One region of the Paenibacillus sp. NRS-1781 genome, then DNA from elsewhere that is predicted to be linked to it. Evidence: predicted binding sites of a transcription regulator. Region 1 holds the regulator's gene; the other holds the start of a gene.
The links. Region 1 encodes Rex, which represses fermentation and respiration genes when NADH is low (regulators of the CRP and FNR family bind a similar motif). Its sites were predicted from a motif close to TTGTGAAATATTTCACAA; they were not measured.

Region 2: ACIFO6_RS00700 (cytochrome ubiquinol oxidase subunit I) is a predicted target of Rex. The motif match lies at 4,114-4,131, and genes of this name have one in related genera.

The regions. Positions count from the first base shown of each region.
Region 1 is NZ_JBITPI010000049.1:159,669-165,576, reverse strand. Features, by position in the region: gene ACIFO6_RS18940 (amidohydrolase) at 1-847, opposite strand, end outside; gene ACIFO6_RS18935 (redox-sensing transcriptional repressor Rex) at 834-1,487, opposite strand; gene dinG (ATP-dependent DNA helicase DinG) at 1,533-4,400, opposite strand; gene ACIFO6_RS18925 (tetratricopeptide repeat protein) at 4,559-5,206, opposite strand; gene panD (aspartate 1-decarboxylase) at 5,289-5,672, opposite strand; gene panC (pantoate--beta-alanine ligase) at 5,665-5,908, opposite strand, start outside.
Region 2 is NZ_JBITPI010000002.1:108,327-114,234, reverse strand. Features, by position in the region: gene def (peptide deformylase) at 1-214, shown strand, start outside; gene ACIFO6_RS00710 (sensor histidine kinase) at 375-2,165, shown strand; gene ACIFO6_RS00705 (response regulator) at 2,158-3,798, shown strand; gene ACIFO6_RS00700 (cytochrome ubiquinol oxidase subunit I) at 4,205-5,611, shown strand; gene cydB (cytochrome d ubiquinol oxidase subunit II) at 5,598-5,908, shown strand, end outside.

The DNA of each region.
Region 1 (5,908 bases):
CGCTCGCCAGCTTCAAGTTGCTGCCCGGATTATGCGAAACCGCTACACCACGTTCAGCCAACAAAGCTATTTCTTCGTCATTCAAATGAACAGCATGGGCAACAAGCGATGGACGGGAGAAAAAGCCGAGCTTATCCAAATGCGCAACCGGGCGCAAGCCGTAGTCGCGTACGTTTTGCTCTACTTCGGCAATCGTTTCGGACATATGCGTATGCAACGGTAAGTCCAACTCATGCGCAGCCTGCACGAATTTTTCGATAAACGCAGGCGGACACGTATACGGCGCATGCGGAGACATCATAGTCGTAATGCGACCGTCTGCTTTTCCATGCCAATTACGCGCAAAATTCACAGCCTCAGCCAGCTTGATCCGCTGCTCTTCCTCCGAACATAATCCAATCGTTCCACGCATCAGACTGGCACGAATGCCGGACTCTTCAGCTACACGAGCCACCTCGTCCATATGATCATACATGTCCAAAAAGGTGGTTGTACCACCTTTCAGCATTTCCAGCACGGACAAGGACGTACCCCAGTACACATCCGTAGACGTAAACTTGGCTTCCATCGGCCACATTTTTTCCTGAAGCCATACTTGAAGAGCCAGATCGTCCCCATGCCCGCGCAGCAGAGACATCGCCGCATGACCATGTGTATTAATCAGGCCAGGTAAAAACAGCAGCCCGTTACCATCAATTGCTTCCGTCTCTTCCTCACCCGCTGGCAAAGTCTCGCCAATATAGGTAATGCGGCTGTCCTCCACGATCATATAGCCGTGGATTACCCCCGCTTCCGGTCTGTTCACGGCAAAAGAGCCGTTCTTAATCATCCATTTATTTTCCATCATGTTGCATATCTTCCTTTCCGTCTTCCAAATAATAAGCGAGGCTTAACAAATCTGTTGTAAAATCTGTGACATGTATTCGAATATTTGCTGGTGCTTTGAGAGTGGTCGGGGCAAAGTTCAAAATCGCTCCAATCCCGCTATTTATGAGCCTGTCAGCCACGTTCTGAGCTTCAAAATCCGGTACGGTAATAATCCCGATCCGAATGTTTTGTTCCTTCACGGTCGCTTCCAGTTCATCCATTGGCTGTACGACCAGCGTATTGATCTTGGTTCCGACCTTATCTGGCACAGCATCAAATACTGCTACAATTTTCATATTGTCTTTTAAATAAGCATTATAATTCGAAAGGGCTTGCCCCAGATTACCTGCTCCGACCAATACCACGTTAATTTGCTGATCGATTTTCAGGATATGGCGTATTTTCTCGATAAGATAAGTAACATCATAGCCGATACCCTTACGGCCAAAATCTCCAAAATACGCTAGATCCTTACGAATTTGAGCCGGATTCAAATCCAGTCTTTGTCCTAACTCCTGGGAAGAGACCGTAGCCACCTCCCGTTTGTGCAGTGCATTCAGATAACGTAAATATACGGGTAACCTCCGTACGACAGCCTCTGAAATTTTATCTGATTTCATACATGCTCCCCCTAATTGTAACGGATATATATAGATGTCCGTCCGTTATACCTCTGTCTCCGGGGCGGATTGGAGCCACTCGGCGATACGGGGCACCATTTGCTCCGTCGGCATATGCTCCATTTTTGGTCCCGGTAACGAGTACAAAAAGTGCTTCCCGTAATAGGATTCGATCACACGCGTATCATAAACGATAACAACCCCGTGGTCGCTCGCGGTACGTACCAAACGTCCAAATCCCTGTTTGAAGCGAATGACAGCCTGTGGAACAGACAGCTTCATAAAAGGATTTTTCTTCTGCTGCTGGAGCAGCTCACTTTTAGCCTCCAGCAGCGGGTGATTGGGCGGTTGGAACGGCAAGCGGACGATAGCCAGACACGTCAGCGCCTTGCCCGGAATATCGACGCCTTCCCAAAAGCTGCTGGTTCCCAGCAACACAGAAGCTTTAGCTTCCTGAAAACGTCGGGTCAGCTTGCTGCGACTCCCACTGTCCACGCCCTGCCCCAGCACGGTGATGTCACTGGATGCTAACGCCTCCTTAAGCGGCTCATACACCTGCCGGAGCATGCGATAGGAGGTAAAGAGAACGAGCATTCTCCCCCGCGTCGCTTGGGCAGTCGCACCTAGCGAGCTGACGAGCATATCTACAAAATGCTCATCTCCTACACTGCCCTTCACGCTCGGGAAATCCCTTGGAATGACTAGCAACACCTGATCCCTGTAGTTAAAGGGTGACGGGAGCTGCGTAGTCATCAGCCGCCCTTGATCTGCGGCCTCCTGCAAGCCGAGCTGATCGGTCATGTACTGAAACGACTTATCCACCGACAAGGTAGCAGACGTCAGAATAATGCTCCTTTTCTTGTCAAAAAACATTTCTTTCAGCTGGCGGCTCACATCGACGGGCACCGCATAAAATTGTAGCGACTTGCTGCGGAACTGTCCGCTCGCTTCGAGCCAATATACGGTCGTCTCATCATCCATCCGCATGAAAAAGCGCAAGCTTTCCCTAATGCCTGCCAAATCCTTAAGCAGCCCCGTAATATCTGTAATGAGGCTGTCAGCCGCATAATCGTCATGTTCTTCCTTCACATCGAGCATCAGCTTGTCGCCCCTGCGCAAAATTTCGCTCATCGTTACATAAAGCTGATTTTCCAGCGCAGCAGCCTGATCCCACTTGGCAGGCTTGGCCGACGGCTTGAGACGGGAAGAAAACTGCCCTGTTTCGCCCGGTGTCGCATCACTTCGCTCCGGCAGCATGCCAAACAGCTTGTCGCTCAGCAGATCCCAAGTCTCCTTGACCTCCAGCACGAGCGGATACAGTTGGTCAATGGTAGAAGCCCAATCGGTCGATTTCTCATGCCCCGACTTTGCCAACTGCTGACGCAGCGAAGGCAATTGTCCGTTCTTGCTGTCCTTGAACAACCGGGTCAGCGTATGCACGAGTGTGAAATATTTCATATGCATGCCCAGGTGCTTACCAGCGACTTCCTCCAGATGATGCGCTTCATCAATGACCAGATGCTCATAGCTCGGCAACAGCTGATGACTCGCTTTTACGTCCGTAAAAAGCTTGGAATGATTCGTAATGACCACATCGGCTATTCCCGCCTCGTGGCGCGCACGATGATAAAAGCATTTGCGAAACCATGGACAAGAACGACCAAGACAGGACTCTGAATCACTGGCCACCGTTTCCCAAAAATCTCCGCCACGATTGCTCAGATTCAATTCTTCATCATCACCGGTTTCTGTTAACGTCAGCCAGACAATCATCTGGGCCGCTGTAATTAAATCTTCCTTCGGCGTTGCGAAGTCTCTTCTGTTTATTTTATGTTCAAACTTACGCAGACACAAATAATGTCCCCGGCCCTTAAAAATGGCAGCCCGGAACGGGAAAGGGATCACCTTGGTCAGCATCGGAATATCACGCTCGCGTAATTGCTCCTGCAGGTTGATCGTATGCGTACTAACCATGACTCGCTGTCCATTTTTCACACTGTGATATAGCGAAGGGAGCAAATAACCGAGGGACTTGCCTGTCCCCGTACCCGCCTCGATCAACAGGTGCTTGTCCTCACTCAGCGCCTGATTGACACCCTCAATCATTTGCGTCTGCGCTTCGCGTTCCTCATATTGGCTCAAGGATGAACGTAAATTGTCTCGCACATCATCCATGTATTCCTCAAAGGAAACGCCTGCCAGCGGATTGGGATCGTCCTCTCTGCGAGGGGCATTTAGCTCCGTCCAATCCTCTACCTTCAGCGCAAGCTGACGAAAAAACTGATGACCTTCCAAATCCTGAATAGGATCATGCTCTTTGTCTTCACGCACCCCGTCCAAAAACCATCCGAGGTCACTGTCTTCCTCCGCGAACAAATCGCTGAGCCGCTGTATCGTAATCAAAGGCAGCGCGTGAAGCTCATCCAGACATTTTAAAAACACTTCAGCCGTAGCCAACGCATCGCTGTCTGCCTGATGAGGTCGGTCATGCGCCAGCCCGAACTCAGAAGAAACAAAACCCAACTGATAGGAAGATAGCGATGGAAACATGATTTTCAGAAAATCCATCGTATCCAAAATTCTTCCAGTAAACGGCAAGTACCCGCACCGATCCAAAGCGTTTTGCAAAAAATTAAAATCAAACGCCACATTATGACCGACCAGCACGACATCGTCCAGCATAGGCACAAGCTCCATCATCATCTCTTCAAGGGCAGGAGCCTCCTTGACGTCATCGTCTGTAATCCCGGTCAACCCGGTAATAAAAGGCGGAATGGATCTGCCAGGGTTCACATAAGAACCGTAAACACGGGAAATGCTGTTATCATGATCTATAATTGCAAGTCCGACTTGAATGATGTCATCCGCGGACTGGGTGCCTGTCGTTTCAAAATCCAATACCGCAAATTTCATTCGGGCTTAATCCTTTCTTTTGACACATACAAAAATAATAACTCTGTATAACAGCATATCAGAAGATCGCCTGTTTGGAAATTAAGGCAGCCAAAAAAGACGATGCACACACCGCCTGTGAAGGTGGGCATGCCTCGTCTCAATCGGAAGTCTGACAACTACAGCCAGGTCATCATGGAGCTGTCGTACCGAAGCATTTCGGCACCAGACAAACAGGCCTCCATATTGTGCAGCGGCTCGAGCAATGCAGGATCGAACTGATGCGCGAGAGCAAAACATTTTTGCGCCTCCTCTACATCAGCCTGCTTCGCCATAAGACAGCCCAGAGCATTATAGATGACCGCTTTCAGCCCGGACTGCTCTGTCAGGTGCAGCACCTTCTGAAATTGGCTCACAGCCTCCGCTGTATCCTCCAGTTGAAAATACGCCATCCCCATATACATACGGCTCTGCCAGCTGTTCGGAAAATGCTGTAGCACCTGTTCAAACTGACAGATGGCCTCAGGATACATGAGCAGTTGGTAATACCCTTGACCCCGAGTAAAGGCTGGCAGCTCCTTTTCAGGCAGTGCCTTTTCAGATAGCTCCGTGCCAGACATACAAGACTCTGTGGAAAAACCGGCAGCCCGCAGGCGAACCATTTTTTCCTCAAAGGCCAGCCATTCATCCATAATTCCATCACTCATTCTCCGCAGCAAACTCCAGTGCTGTAGCAACTCCTGCCTGCGGGAGCCCTGGGCTGATGGGTAATGCTTCACGATATCATCTAACATGCTGTTCATTTCTGCGAATACATGCTGGAACATGTGCATCCCGCCCTTACGAAAGATGGATTAATACACTCACATCTTTCGCTTAAAGGGCGGGTTTCATCCGTACTCCCATTCATTACAAGATCGTGGCGTGTACTTCCTTGTTGGCCGTTTGGGCCGGTTTATTATGTTCATCGACGAATACAACGGTCGGTTTGTATGTTTTGGCCTCTTCATTCGACATGGAAGCGTAGGAAATAATAATGACCGTATCTCCAGGCTGCACCAGACGCGCTGCTGCGCCGTTGAGACAAATTACGCCGCTGCCACGCGGTCCTGGAATAACGTAGGTTTCCAGCCGGGCTCCGTTGTTATTGTTCACAATTTGTACCTTTTCATTCTCCAGCAGATCGGAAGTCTCCATTAAATCCTCATCAATGGTAATACTACCCACATAGTTGAGGTTGGCTTCGGTAACCGTCGCCCGGTGAATTTTGGATTTCATCATCGTTCTAAACATGGGAGAGCACCTCCGCCTTCTGTATTCTTATATTGTCAATCAGCCGGGTGTTCCCAAACTTTACAGCCAGGGCTACAATGATGTCTTCTTCAACATCGCTTAGCCGCTGCTCGGGAGGAAGGGGCTCCAGGCCGGGGAAGGTTAAGATTTCAATGTAGTCAATGTCTGCCAAAGGTGAAGAAGTAATAGTGGACTCCACCATTTGGTACAGCTGAAGGATCGTAAGCGAGTTTTGC
Region 2 (5,908 bases), on a different contig from region 1:
ATCCGGCTATGTCCCGCGTTATGGAAAAATTCGCATTAAGGCCCATTTGCCGGACGGAACGCAGGAACTGCTGACTTTCAAAGGCTATGCGGCGATTGTGGTACAGCACGAGATGGACCATTTGGATGGCATTATGTTCTATGACCATATTAACCCGGACGATCCTCAAAAGCTGCCGCAGGGTGTGCATATCGAGCCTTTTGTGCGAGAATAGTTCATGATCCGTAAAGTGTGGTGACTCCGTTCGCCACATTTTTATTTTGCAAAAATATAGATATAGATGTTGTGAAGCTTTAAACTGAAATCATGTATATCGTGATGCGGTGAGTAAGTAATACATATTAATGTAAGCGCTTATCTAACGGGGGGATGGCATGTATCGTGGAGTTCGACATCTGATGAATAATATGCGTATGCGAAATAAGCTGCTGTTCTCCTACGTGCTGATTGTCATGATCCCGGTGCTGGTGGTGGGCGGCTGTGTCACGTTTTATTTGCGGGAGCAGGCTTTGGACAGTGCGATTGCCCAAACGGTAAACAATGTGGAAAGGATCAAGAGCCAGACTGCGAATTTACTGCGCGTACCCACGGATATTTCAAATGGGCTGATGTTCGATAAAAGGCTGAGGGAGATGGCGAATCGCCGTTATTCGGGCATGGTAGAGCTGATGAATGCGTATCATCAATACAAGGACTTTAATGAGTATGTGCAGCAGTATAGAGAGATTGCGACCATCCGGTTTTATTCGTATAATCCGACACTTGTTAACAATCTGGAATTTATCCCTGTAGATTCTGGCATTGAGCAGCAGAAGTGGTTCGAGACGGCCTTGAAGGGGACGGCGATTAACTGGTTTTATATTCAGGATAAGGAGGATAACCCGGTAAATCGGCTGAGTCTAGTGCGGCAAATTCCCTTTCCTGAATACAACACCAAGGGAGTTCTGATGATTGCACTGAGTCAGACGGAGCTGAACCAAATGCTCAGCAAGGAGCCGTTTGAAACGTTGATTGTGGATCGTAACGGAATTGTGGTCGCGGCTACCCATACACAGTCCGTGGGTCAAACATTGGTGGATCTACATCTGGGCTTTGATGTTCAGGGTGCGGGTAAGGGTATATATGAAGCAAAAGTAAACGGGAAATCCTCGAACATTATTGTAGATGAGCTGCTGCCAGCCTCCAGTGTGAGCGGATTGACGATTATTTCGGTGTTTTCGACGGAACATATTGTACAGGGAGCGAACCGAATCAGCTTGATCGGCGCATTGTGTGTTCTTGCGGTGCTGGTCATGGCTTTGATTCTGATTACGATGATTTCCTGGCTGCTCACCAAACGGCTACAGCGATTGAGCCATGAGCTAGGTAAGGTGGCTGCGGGGGATTTCCATGTCGTGTCAAGCGTGGAGGGGATGGACGAAATCGGGGACTTGTCCCGCCGCTTCAACTATATGGTTGCCAGCATCCGCCAGTTGATGGGGCAGGTGTATGAAGCGAGTGAGAAAAATAACAGGCTCGAAATGGCACAAAAGGATATCAAGCTGAAAATGATGGCCAGTCAGATTAACCCGCATTTCCTGTTTAATGCGCTGGAGTCTATTCGAATGAAGGCACATCTTCACGGGGAGGCGGAGATTGCCACGACGGTGCGTTTGCTTGGCCGATTGATGCGGCGGAATCTGGAGATTGGCAGCGGTAAAACGACAGTGCGTCAGGAACTGGATATGGTGCGATCCTATTTACAAATTCAGCAGTTCCGATTTGGAAATCGTTTGATCTATGAAGTGAATCTGGCAGAAAGCGCTGAGGAAATGTCCATTCCTCCATTAATTATACAGCCGCTGGTGGAGAACGCAGTTATTCATGGCCTGGAAAACAAGGAAGAACCGGTTACCGTGAAGGTCGATATTTCGATGGAGCTGCGAGAGCTGCAAATAAAAGTAGCTGACGATGGAGCTGGCATGGAGGCAGAACCGTTGGCCCGTCTGCTTGACCGTATCACAGGCACGGAAGAGCCGGAAGGAAGCAGTATTGGTCTGCGCAATGTTCACCAGCGTCTGACGCTGATGTATGGTGAACGTTATGGTCTGCACATGGAGAGCGTACCGCAGGCAGGAACAACCGTAACCTTTTCAATACCCAAGGAGGAGGGGCCGAATGTATAAAGCGATGATTGTGGATGATGAGCCTGCGATTCGTGAAGGATTGACCTCCATTATTGATTGGAGAGACTGCGGCTTTCATATTGTAGATACCGCAGGGAACGGGCGCGAGGCATTGGATAAATTTAGGGAGCATCGGCCGGAACTGGTCATTGTTGATATACGCATGCCGGGGATGAGCGGGCTGGAGGTCATACGGAGCATACGCGAATTGAACGGCGAGCCTTTTCACTTTCTCATTTTAAGCGGATATGCGGACTTTGATTATGCGCGGCAGGCGATGGGCTTTGGCGTGGATGGTTATTTATTGAAGCCTGTGGACGAAGAAGAAATGACGACAGAGTTGAAACGGGTACGTCGAAGCATTGAGAGCGAAAAAGAAGACGGCAAGTGGGGAAGTCCACCTGTCCATGAGCGCGATTGGATCGAAATCCTGCTGTTTCCGGTTCAGGAAGATCAGGCTAATCGTGGTGCATTGGAGCACAGCAACCCTCTCCACGGAGGAACGGAGCAAGCCGAACATCATGGCCAGCATCCGGCGCTACCCTCTTTGGATTGGGGAAGCTATCAGGTCGTACTGCTGGATCTACGGATACCCGACTGGGATCGGCAAGCCCGGCAGTCGGCAGCAAAGCTGCGGCTAACGGAAATGTGCGGGGAGCAGGGCAGGGGGATTGTATTCGAGGCCGGAATATATACAGGCGTGCTACTTCCTGCCACGGTGGACACAGAAGAAAATGCTGTTCGATTGCTGGCTTCCTGGCGACAGGAGCTAAAGCCGTGGGCAACGAAAATATACGTAGCTGCTGGAGATCCTGTGAAGAGACTTCATGATATTCCGAGTTCTTTTGAACAGGCGCTGCGTCTACTGGAGCGTACTTTTCTTTTCCGGGCGGAAAGGGTTATGCTTACCAGTGACCTGCACGATTTGGAAGCTTCGGACGAGGAAATGCGCGAAACGACGGACAAAGCCTCAGACCCCATGCGTTATGCAGAGAAGCTGTACTACGCGCTGGATATGTCCAATCGTGAAGCTGCAATACGTGTATTGAAGGAAATGGAGGTCCAATTTCCACAGCTCTATCGCTCAGAGGCTGAAATCAAGGCGGCTTTTGCACGGACATTTACCTTGGCGCTGAACAAGTATGCGGCTGGACAGGAACAGAGCCGTACGGTGCTGGAAGAGCATTCCCGCTTGATTACGGATGTATATGCCTATTCAACCTTGGGAGAGCTGGTGGATCGGTCGGTGGAGCATATGGTGCAGTGGATAGGTCAGACCGATTCAGGTGGTAAGGAAACGATCATGAAACAATTGATTGATTTCATTCATAGTCATTATGATGAGAATTTGCGCTTGGAGCTGTTGGCGGATATGTTTAATTACAACAGCGGCTATTTGGGCAAATTGTTCAAAAGCCATACGGGCGAAGCTTTTAACGCCTATCTGGACAAGGTGAGGATCGAGCGGGCAAGGGAATTGCTTGCACAGGGGATCAGGGTGCATCAGGTGGCAGGACGTGTCGGATATGCCAATGCCGATTATTTTCATGGCAAATTCAAAAAATATGCGGGGATGTCGCCTTCCTCCTATCGTAGTCGGGTTCAGAAGAACAGAGGGACGGATGGCAGTTGATGGATTCCCGTGGGTTCAATTAATGAAGTCTCTCTTGCGGATGTCGGAGTAAAGTCTCCGAGCGAAGAGAGGCTTTTTTCATGGAAAAAATTTGGATAGATCAATCGAAAATGTCACACTAACTAGAAGATTTGAGCTGTTTTCATAAATTAGACATCATTAAGACACAGCTTTGACACGATGTTCACACTTTCGATTCTATTTCTATCAAATCTATTCTATATAATGATGATATTCTTAAGCCGGGTCATGTGATTCCGTAATGAAGATGCCTGAGGGGGCTATTCATAAAAAGTGATCGTTCCATATGTAATAATGTGAATACAATCACAAGGATGAAGGAAGGCTTCAGAACCTAATTATTAACATTCATTCTAAAGAGAAGCGCAAGGGGAGGAATAACATCATGGACGTATTAGAATTGGCACGGTTGCAGTTTGCAACCACAACAATTCTTCACTTTGTTTATGTACCGATCTCCATTGGATTGTCGTTGCTGGTGGCGATTATGGAGACTATGTATGTAATCAAAAAAAATGATTTGTACAAAAAAATGGCTCAATTCTGGGGAACTTTTTTGCTGATTAACTTTGCAGTAGGCGTGGTCACCGGGATTTTGCAGGAGTTCCAGTTCGGGATGAACTGGTCTGACTTTTCCCGTTTTGTCGGTGATGTGTTCGGTACGCCGCTGGCGATTGAGGCACTGCTTGCCTTTTTCCTGGAATCAACCTTTATCGGATTGTGGGTATTCGGCTGGGAACGGCTGTCCAAAGCAGTCCATTTAACCTGTATGTGGCTGGTATCCATCGGTACGATGCTGTCTGCCCTGTGGATTTTGGCGGCCAACTCATTCATGCAGCGTCCGGTAGGATACGAGATTCATAACGGTCGCGCAGAAATGAAAGATTTTTTCGCTCTGTTGACGAACGAACAACTGCTATGGGAGTTTCCACATACGCTGTTTGCAGCTTTTGCGACAGGCGCTTTTCTCGTCGCGGGTATTAGCGCATGGAAGCTGATGCACAAGAAGAATCTGGATTTTTTCAAGCCTTCTTTCAAAGTAAGTATTATTGTTGCCTTGATTAGTTCGATGTTAATCCCGATGTTTGGTCACGGACAGGCTCAATATTTGGTGGAAACACAGCCGATGAAAATGGCTGCGAGTGAAGGGCTATGGGAAAACAGTAGTGACCCGGCCCCTTGGACAGTTATCGCAGGTATTGACCCTAAAAAGAAGGAAAACAGCTTTGAAATTAAGCTTCCTTATCTCTTGAGTTTGCTGTCCTATAACAAGCTGTCCGGCGGGGTTTTGGGGATGAATGAGCTTCAGGCACAATACGAAAAAGCCTACGGCCCCGGTAATTATATTCCGCCGGTACGTACTACATTTTGGAGCTTCCGCATTATGATTGCGGCTGGATGTGCCATGATTGCACTTGCTTTGTACGGAGCTTATCTGACATTCCGTAAAAAATTGGAGGGCTCGCATCGCTGGTTCTTCCGCTTGATGATGCTTGGTATATCTCTTCCATTTATTGGAAATACTGCGGGTTGGATCATGACGGAAGTGGGGCGTCAGCCTTGGACTGTCTTTGGTTTACTTCAAACCAAAGATTCGGTTTCGCCTACCGTTGGGGCAGGGGAAGTGCTGTTCTCACTGATCTCGTTTACCGCATTGTATTTAATTTTAACGGGTGTGCTAGCATTCCTGTTTGTCCGTACGGCTCGCAAAGGTCCGGATATCGAACCACATCAGGAAACGGTAATCCATGATCCATTTGCTCAAGGGGGTGACACCAATGTCGTTAAATGATTTGTGGTTCTTATTAATTGCTGTGCTGTTTACCGGCTTCTTCTTCCTGGAGGGCTTTGATTTTGGCGTGGGGATGGCTACAGGTCTGGTGCCGCGTAATGACCAGCAAAAACGCTTGATGATCAATACGATTGGTCCATTCTGGGATGCTAACGAAGTATGGCTGATCACAGCAGCAGGTGCGATGTTCGCGGCTTTCCCGCACTGGTATGCGACCATGTTCAGCGGATATTATCTAGTATTTGTAGTTATTCTGCTTGGTTTGATTTTACGCGGTGTTTCCTTTGAATTCCGGGG